Regions from separate parts of the Serratia rubidaea genome, predicted to be linked through region 2. Evidence: riboswitches for the same ligand, from Rfam matches in the RefSeq annotation. Region 2 holds a riboswitch; the other holds the start of a gene.
The links. A riboswitch is a leader RNA that binds a small molecule or an ion and turns the genes downstream of it on or off. The one in region 2 is predicted to bind thiamine pyrophosphate.
Positions count from the first base shown of each region.

Region 1: linked by a shared signal. The riboswitch ahead of thiC (phosphomethylpyrimidine synthase ThiC) and the one ahead of thiB (thiamine ABC transporter substrate binding subunit) in region 2 are both predicted to bind thiamine pyrophosphate.

Region 1 covers NZ_CP065640.1:1,835,015-1,839,227, forward strand. Annotated here, with positions in the region: gene thiC (phosphomethylpyrimidine synthase ThiC) at 1-1,503, opposite strand, end outside; TPP riboswitch at 1,611-1,734, opposite strand; gene I6G83_RS08420 (Rsd/AlgQ family anti-sigma factor) at 1,774-2,280, opposite strand; gene nudC (NAD(+) diphosphatase) at 2,380-3,147, shown strand; gene hemE (uroporphyrinogen decarboxylase) at 3,230-4,213, shown strand, end outside.
Region 2 covers NZ_CP065640.1:2,263,133-2,267,345, forward strand. Annotated here, with positions in the region: gene thiP (thiamine/thiamine pyrophosphate ABC transporter permease ThiP) at 1-1,079, opposite strand, end outside; gene thiB (thiamine ABC transporter substrate binding subunit) at 1,055-2,041, opposite strand; TPP riboswitch at 2,096-2,194, opposite strand; gene sgrR (HTH-type transcriptional regulator SgrR) at 2,232-3,893, opposite strand; gene sgrT (glucose uptake inhibitor SgrT) at 3,986-4,162, shown strand.

The sequences.
Region 1 (4,213 bases), 430 kb from region 2:
CTCTTTCGGCGTGACGTAGCACAGCATGGCGCAGCCGAACCAGCCGATCATCGCGGCGCCGATGCCGGAGGTGAAGTGGTCATAGCCCGGCGCGATATCGGTGGTCAACGGCCCCAGCGTATAGAACGGCGCTTCGTGGCAGTGCTCCAGCTCTTCGGTCATATTGCGGCGGATCATATGCATCGGCACGTGGCCCGGGCCTTCGATCATCACCTGCACGTCGTATTCCCAGGCGATTTTGGTCAGCTCGCCCAGCGTATGCAGCTCGGAGAACTGCGCTTCATCGTTGGCATCCTGTACCGAGCCGGGACGCAGGCCGTCACCCAGCGACAGCGATACGTCGTAGGCGGCGCAGATTTCGCAGATTTCACGGAAGTGTTCATACAGGAAGTTTTCCTGATGGTGCGACAGGCACCATTTGGCCATGATTGAACCGCCGCGCGAGACGATGCCGGTCAGACGTTTGGCGGTCATCGGCACGTAGCGCAGCAGTACGCCGGCGTGGATGGTGAAGTAGTCGACCCCTTGCTCCGCCTGTTCCAGCAGCGTGTCGCGGAACATCTCCCAGGTGAGGTTTTCCGCCACGCCGTTAACTTTTTCCAGCGCCTGATAGATCGGGACGGTGCCGATCGGCACCGGGCTGTTGCGCAGGATCCATTCGCGGGTTTCGTGGATATAGCGGCCGGTGGAGAGGTCCATCACGGTATCCGCGCCCCAGCGGGTGGACCACACCAGTTTTTCCACCTCTTCCTCGATGGAGGAGGTGACCGCAGAGTTGCCGATATTGGCGTTGACCTTCACCAGGAAGTTGCGGCCGATAATCATCGGTTCGGATTCCGGGTGGTTGATGTTGGCCGGGATAATGGCGCGGCCGGCGGCCACTTCCTGACGGACAAACTCCGGCGTGATGTTTTCCGGCAGGTTGGCGCCCCAGCTCTGGCCGGGATGCTGCTGGCGCAGTACTTCGCTGCGGATGCGCTCACGGCCCATATTTTCGCGGATGGCGATAAATTCCATCTCCGGCGTGACGATGCCGGCGCGCGCATAGTGCAACTGGGTGACGCATTTGCCCGCTTGCGCTTTGCGCGGCTGCGGCAGATGCTCGAAGCGCAGGTGGTCCAGGCCTTCATCCGCCAGGCGCTGCTGGGTAAAGCCGGAGCTGACGTGGGCGAGCGTTTCGGTATCGTCGCGTTCCGCGATCCAGCCGGCGCGTAGCTTGTCCAGGCCGCGGTGCACGTCCAACTGAGATGCCGGGTCGCCGTAAGGGCCGGCGGTGTCGTAGACCGGCACCGCTTCGTTCGGTTCGTATTGCGGTTCGTCTTTGCTGCCGCCGATCAGGGTCGGGCTGAGCTGGATCTCGCGCATCGGCACCCGCAGGTCGGGACGCGACCCTTGCAGATAGATGCGGCGGGAGCTGGGGAAGGCGACGCCCTGAAGGTTATCGATAAACTGCTGCGCTGCTTCACGCTGTACTTTACGGGGACGCTGGTTGTTATTAGACATAGCAAATTCCTACAAGTCGGGTGAGTTGGGAAAATTGCTTGTCTGGAGCTCGGAGGGAGTAACGATGCTGGCCGATCGGCAGACGCGGGTTATGGCTCTGCCGGTGGCGATAGATTACTCTTGTTCCCTTCGCGGGTATTAGCCCGATCAGGTTCCGCGGATCCCGAATTAACGGTCTCAGCCTGGCCGACTTGATAACAAGTCTGGCGCTAGGCACTCCGACAAGAGCCCCCAGTATAGAAGGGCATTATTGTTTGCTGCAAGGGAAAGCTATTGGACCAGGTTGCCTTTTTCCGCTTCCGGTTGGTCGGGCTGCCAGGTTTCGGTGAGCAGCTGGATCAGGCGATCTTCCAGCGCGAAGCGGGCGGCCAGGGTTTCGCCGATGTCTGACAGCGCCTGATGAAACGCCAGACAGAGATCCTGATCGATCTCGGTGTCGGCATAGCGATCGTGGAACGCCATCACCTGTTCGGTATTGATCCACAGCTTGGGATAAATTTGCGTGGCGAGGGTCATTTTCGGACTACGGGCGCCCTCTACCTGCTTGATGACTCGGTCATAGATATGAAAATGCCCTGCGGAGAGATAATCCACCAGATTATGGCAAAAGTTCTCCAGCGCTTTTGCATTAAGCGGCGTATGCTTTTCTTTATTCGGCTTGATGCCGACGAGCGTGCAGTAAGCAACCAGCAACTGCTTACGCGCCTCAAGCCATTGATCAACTAATTCATTACTACCACCAACGCGCTGAGTCAGGCTTTCCAAGTGGTTGAGCATTGTTGACTCCGTAAGTAAGAAAAAGTAACGGTAAGTTATGGAAATGTAACGGTACCGATTTCTAGATTGCCAGTGAAGCTGAGGTTGTGCAACAACGATATGGAACTTGCATTAACGGGTAACGAAAAGGGCTGGTGGATCGTCAGCCATGAAAACAAACTTTGGTTACCAAACGGTGAACTGCCGTTTGGTGCTGCTGAACAATGGGGTCTGCGCGGTGAAGCGGCGCGGCAAATTGGCGAGTGGCAAGGGGCGCCGGTTTGGCTGGTGCGCCGCGCCATGCCGCAGGAGATGGGCTCGGTGCGCCAGCTGCTGGACCTGGACCGCGCGCTGTTTCAACTGGCCGGGCGCGGCGTGCAACTGGCCGAGTTTTATCGCTCGCACCAGTTTTGCGGCTACTGCGGCCATAAGATGCACCTGAGCCGAACTGAGAACGCCTGCCTGTGCGACCATTGCCGTGAACGCTATTACCCGCAAATCGCCCCCTGCGTGATCGTCGCCATCCGTCGCGATGACGAAATTCTGCTGGCGCAGCACGTGCGTCACCGCGGCGGTATCCATACGGTGCTGGCCGGTTTCGTCGAGGTGGGGGAAACGTTGGAGCAGGCGGTGGCGCGCGAGGTGATGGAGGAGAGTAATATTGAAATCAAAAACCTGCGTTATGTCTCCTCCCAGCCCTGGCCGTTCCCGCAGTCGCTGATGATGGCCTTTATGGCGGATTATCACCGCGGTGAACTGCGTCACGATCCGCAGGAGCTGCTGAATGCCGGCTGGTATCGCTACGATAGGCTGCCCCAGTTGCCGCCGCCGGGCACCGTGGCGCGGCGCCTGATTGAAGACACCGTGGTGCTGTGCCGGGACGCATGATGGACTGCCGGCGTTGGCGCTTTGGTACAACGCCCATTCTTTTGGGTATACAATAGCGCCAGCTGAATTAAGGGAGCCAATAATGACTGAGTTAAAGAACGATCGTTACCTGCGTGCGCTGCTGCGCCAGCCGGTGGATGTCACCCCCGTATGGATGATGCGCCAGGCCGGTCGTTATTTGCCGGAGTATAAGGCCACGCGGGCGCAGGCCGGCGATTTTATGTCGCTGTGCAAGAACGCCGAACTGGCCTGCGAGGTCACGCTGCAGCCGCTGCGCCGCTATGCGCTGGATGCCGCTATCCTGTTTTCCGACATTCTGACCATTCCCGATGCCATGGGGCTGGGGCTCTATTTCGAAACCGGCGAAGGGCCGCGTTTCTCATCGCCGATTACCTGCCGCGCCGACGTGGAAAAGCTGCCGCTGTTCGACCCGGAAGTCGAGCTGGGTTACGTGATGAATGCGGTGCGCACCATCCGCCGCGAGCTGAAAGGCCAGGTGCCGCTGATCGGCTTCTCCGGCAGCCCGTGGACGCTGGCGACCTATATGGTTGAGGGCGGCAGCAGCAAGGCGTTCACCAAGCTGAAAAAGATGATGTACGCCGAGCCGCAGACCCTGCACCTGCTGCTGGACAAGCTGGCGGACAGCGTGATTATGTATCTGAACGCGCAAATCCGCGCGGGCGCGCAGTCGGTCATGGTGTTCGACACCTGGGGCGGCGTGCTGACCGGCCGTGATTACCGCGAATTCTCACTGAACTATATGCATAAAATCGTCGACGGCCTGCAGCGTGAACAGGACGGCCGCCGCGTGCCGGTGACGCTGTTCACCAAGGGCGGCGGCCAGTGGCTGGAAGCCATGGCGGCGACCGGCTGCGATGCGCTGGGCCTGGACTGGACCACCGATATCGCCGATGCGCGCCGTCGGGTCGGCGACCGGGTGGCGCTGCAGGGCAATATGGATCCGTCAATGCTGTACGCCGCGCCGCAGCGTATTGAGCAGGAGGTGGAAACCATTCTGTCCGGCTTCGGCCACGGCGAAGGGCATGTGTTTAACCTGGGCCATGGC
Region 2 (4,213 bases):
TTCAGCTCGCGGCTGCTCCACAGCAGCATCATGGTCAGCAGCAGGCACAGCAGGCCGGCGCCGACGGCGATACGTAAGGAGGTGAACAGCGCCTGCCACAGCGCCGGCTGCTGCAGAACGCTGGCGAGCGCCTGATTGGCGCCGTCGACCACCACCGCCAGCAGCGGCGGCAGCAGCAGCAGCAGGGCGGCGGCGATCAGCAGCGCGTCGGTCAGACGGCGGCGGCGGCTGTCCTCCGGGTTGCGCCAGCGCAGCGCCTGCGTCGCGCCCACCGGCAGCGCCTGGCTGAGCCGCTGGCTGAGCATCACCAGCCCCAGGCAGCAGACCAGCTGGATCAGCGCCAGCAGCGCGGCGTGGCTGAGATCGTAGTCATAGCTCAGCGCCTGATAGATGGCCAGCTCGATGGTGGTGGCCTGCGGTCCGCCGCCCAGCGAGAGTACGGTGGCGAAGCTGGCGAAGCAGAGCATAAAGATCAGCGCGCCGCTCGGCAGGATCTGGCGGCGCAGCGCCGGCCATTCGACAAAGCGGAACTGCTGCCAGCCATTCATGCCCAGCTGTGCGGCAAGCTGGCGCTGCTCGACCGGCACGTTTTCCAATGCCTGCAGCAGCAGGCGGGTCGCCAGCGGCAGGTTGAAGAACATATGCGCCAGCAGGATCCCCTGCAGGCCGTAAGGTGAGAACTGGTAGTCGACTCCCAGCCAGGCGCACAGCGCCGCCAGCCAGCCCTGCCGGCCGTAGACGCTGAGCAGGCCGAACACCGCCACCAGCACCGGCAGCACCAGCGTCATGGCGCACAGCCGCAGCAGGAGCGCGCGGCCGGGAAAGCGCCGGCGGTACAGCGCCCGCGCCAGCAGGATGGCGGGCAGCACCGAGATCAGCGCCGACAGCAGCGCCTGCCAGAAGGTGAAGCGCACCACGTGCCACAGGTAGTCGTCCTGCCACAGCGACAGGGCGTCGCTGTGCGGCGCGTGGCGCAGCAGCGAACCGAAGGCCAGCGCGGCCACCAGCAGAATCAGGCCGGCGGCCAACAGGCCGGGCCACAGCCAGTGGGGGATTAACGGCTGACGGCGCTTTGCCATGAACGGATCCAGTTGCCTCGCTGTTGCGCTACTTCATCCGCACCGTACTGCAGCGCGGTCTGCGGCACCGGCAGCTGCGCAAAGCCGGCCGGCAGGGTGGTCTTGATGACCGGATACATCCAGTTGCCGGTCGGGATGGCGTTCTGGAACGCCGGCGTCAGCATAAACTGCATAAAACGCTCCGCCAGCTGCGGATGGCGGCTGGCCTGCAATTTGGCGGCGACCTCCACCTGCAGGTAGTGCCCTTCGCTGAAGTTGGCGGCGGCGTAGGCGTCTTTTTTCTCTTCAATCAGATGGTAGGCCGGTGAGGTGGTGTAGCTCAGCACCAGATCGCCTTCCCCTTTCAGGAACAGGCCGTAGGCTTCGCTCCAGCCTTTGGTGACGGTGACGGTCTTCTTCGCCAGCTTCTGCCAGGCCTGCGGCGCGGCGTCGCCGTAGACTTTCTGCATCCACAGCAGCAGGCCGAGGCCCGGGGTGCTGGTGCGCGGATCCTGGTAAATCACTTTCCACGGCCGGTCGCTTTCCACCAGCTCCTTCAGGCTCTGCGGCGGGTTTTTCAGCGTGTTTTTGTTGTACACGAAGGCGAAGTAGCCGTAGTCGTAAGGGATAAAGGTGCTGTCCTGCCAGCCGCCGGGCACGCTCAGCGAGGTGGTATCCACCGCGCTGGCGGCGAACAGTTTGGTCTGGCGCGCCGCCTGCAGCAGGTTGTTATCCAGCCCCAGCACCACGTCCGCCTTGCTGTTTTTCCCTTCCATCCGCAGACGGTTGAGCAGCGAGACGCCGTCTTCCAGCGCCACAAACTTCAGCTCGCAGCCGCAGTCGGCCTCAAAGGCCTTTTTGATCGCCGGGCCGGGGCCCCAGTCGGCGGCGAAGGAGTCATAGGTGTAAACCGTCAGCGTTTCTTTCGCCAGCGCCGGCGCGGCGGCCAGCAGCAACAGGCAAGGCAGGAATTTCTTGATCACTTTGCACTCCTGATAGTTAGGGCAGCAAAGGCATCTGAGGGGCTCCAGGGGAGCCGGGGGGCTGCACTCAAATCCCTCCGCCGGTATTAGCCGGTTCAGGTTCGACGGGTCTGCTCTCAGCGAAAACCGTGTTCCGCACCCCGTTGAGACGGCGCTATTGTAAAGAGTTAGCGCCGCTGGCGAAAGATGCTTATGCCTCCGGCGGCGCGAACCAGGCGGATTTGAAGTCGAACCAGCCCAGGGTGTTCATCCGCACGCCGCGCATGCTGCGCTGGCCGTGCAGCTGCAGCCAGTGGTGGAACAGCGGATGCAGCTGATGCTGGCTGACCAGACGGCGGCAGAATTCCGCCAGCGGCAGGCGGTTGTCGCGCCACAGCGCGGCGTCCTGCGCCAGATCCTCACTCATACAGTGTTGCAGCAGCGGCAGCTCATACAGGGTGGCGAACAGCGAGAACTCCAGCGGCAGCGTGAAATTGGCGCTGCCGAGCCACAGATCGCTCTGCGCCTCTCCCCGGTGCCAGACGTCGTAATCGACGACATTGACCGTCAGGGCCACGCCGTGCTGCGCCAGCAGCGGTTCCAGCGCTTCGCGGATGGCGTGAAACTCCGAGTGTTCGCCGTAGTAGGTCAGCGTCAGCTGTTGCAGCGCGGCGGGCTTGGGCCGTTGGTTCAGCTCGCGGTTGTGGTGCCAGCGCGGCAAAATGCCGTAGGCCGGCGACCAGTAGCGCTGGCTGACCGGCCCGGAATGGTTCAGCAGGGCGATGGGGTTGAGCAGTTCGCACAGCCAGCTGCGGATGTCCGGATCGTCGCCGACGGGTGAGCGGCGGTCGAACAGCAGAAAGTAGCAGCCTTCCTCCAGCCGGCTTTCCAGCTCGTTTTTACCGGTATCGTCAGCCTGCAGCTGCACGCCGGAGTGCATCAGCTCTTCGGTGATGTCCGGCAGTACCCAGATATTGACCTCGTCGATCAGCGCGCGATAGCCGAAGTAGTCGTCAAACGCCTGGATCTTCAGCTGGCTCTGCTGGTTGCGCACCACGCTGTACGGCCCGGTGCCGATCGGATGCCGGGCAAAGTCCGGCAGGCTACGCCACTCCTGCGGCAGAATCATGGCCGGCACGCTGCCCAGCAGCCACGGTAGCCAGTAGTCGGGGCTGTGCAGATGCACGTCAATGACATGGGGCGTCGGCGAGTCGACGCGCGCGATATGCGCAAACAGCGGCTGCGACGTCAGGCGCGTCAGACTCTGGATGACGTCCTCCATCTCCAGCTCGCGCCCGTGGTGAAAGTGGATGGCGGGGCGCAGATAAAAGCGCCAGTGCAGCGGCGTCAGCGCCTGCCAGTGGTGAGAAAGGTCGGATTCCAGTTCCCCGTTTTCCTCATTTATCCGCGTCAGGCCGCTGTAAATTTGTCGGGCCAGGTGGGTTTCCGAGCGGCGCAGCGCCGAGCCGGGCAGCAGGTTGGACAGCGGGCGGTAGTAGAGCACGCGCAGAATGTGTTTTCCCTGACGGAAGCTGCGCCCCAGCTGGGACAGCAGCATCTGGCGCACCACTTTTTTATCGCCGACCAGCTGCACCAGCTGGTCAATGCGGTCCTGTTCCAGCAGCGTCTCCGCCCGTTGCTGCTGCAGCGCCAGTCCGGTGTAGTGAAACTCCAGCCGCGAACGCTTGCCGCGTCCGGCCTCTGCCTGCCAGGTCAGCCAGCCCTGCTGCTGCATGGCCCCCAGCAGCGAGCGCACGTGGCGGCGCGAACAGCTGAGCGCGTCGGCCAGCTCTTGCAGCGTGGTATCGCGGGTTTCGCCCTGGCAGCGCTGCCATAGGCGGATAAACTGCTGTTGCAGGCGTGGCGTAGACATAAAAGGGGAACTCTCCGGCAGTAAACCGACAATTTATCTTTCCCTATATTACGCCGATAATTTCCCCAGATGAAAGAGAGGAGGGCGAGCTTATGAACGTTTTGTTGTCGAAACAGTTTTATCAGCGCTATTTCGCCGCCGTTCGCCGCCAGCACGCCGACTGGCTGACCCGGCTGGTGCCGGAGCAGGTCAGGCTGGAGATGTTGTCCCACGTCACCCAGTGGGATATGCCGACGCTGAGCGACGAAGCCTATCGCAAGCGCCTCTGATCTTATCCTGCTATCCGTGGGTTTTCAGACCCGGTCTGAAAGCCCGGGGAA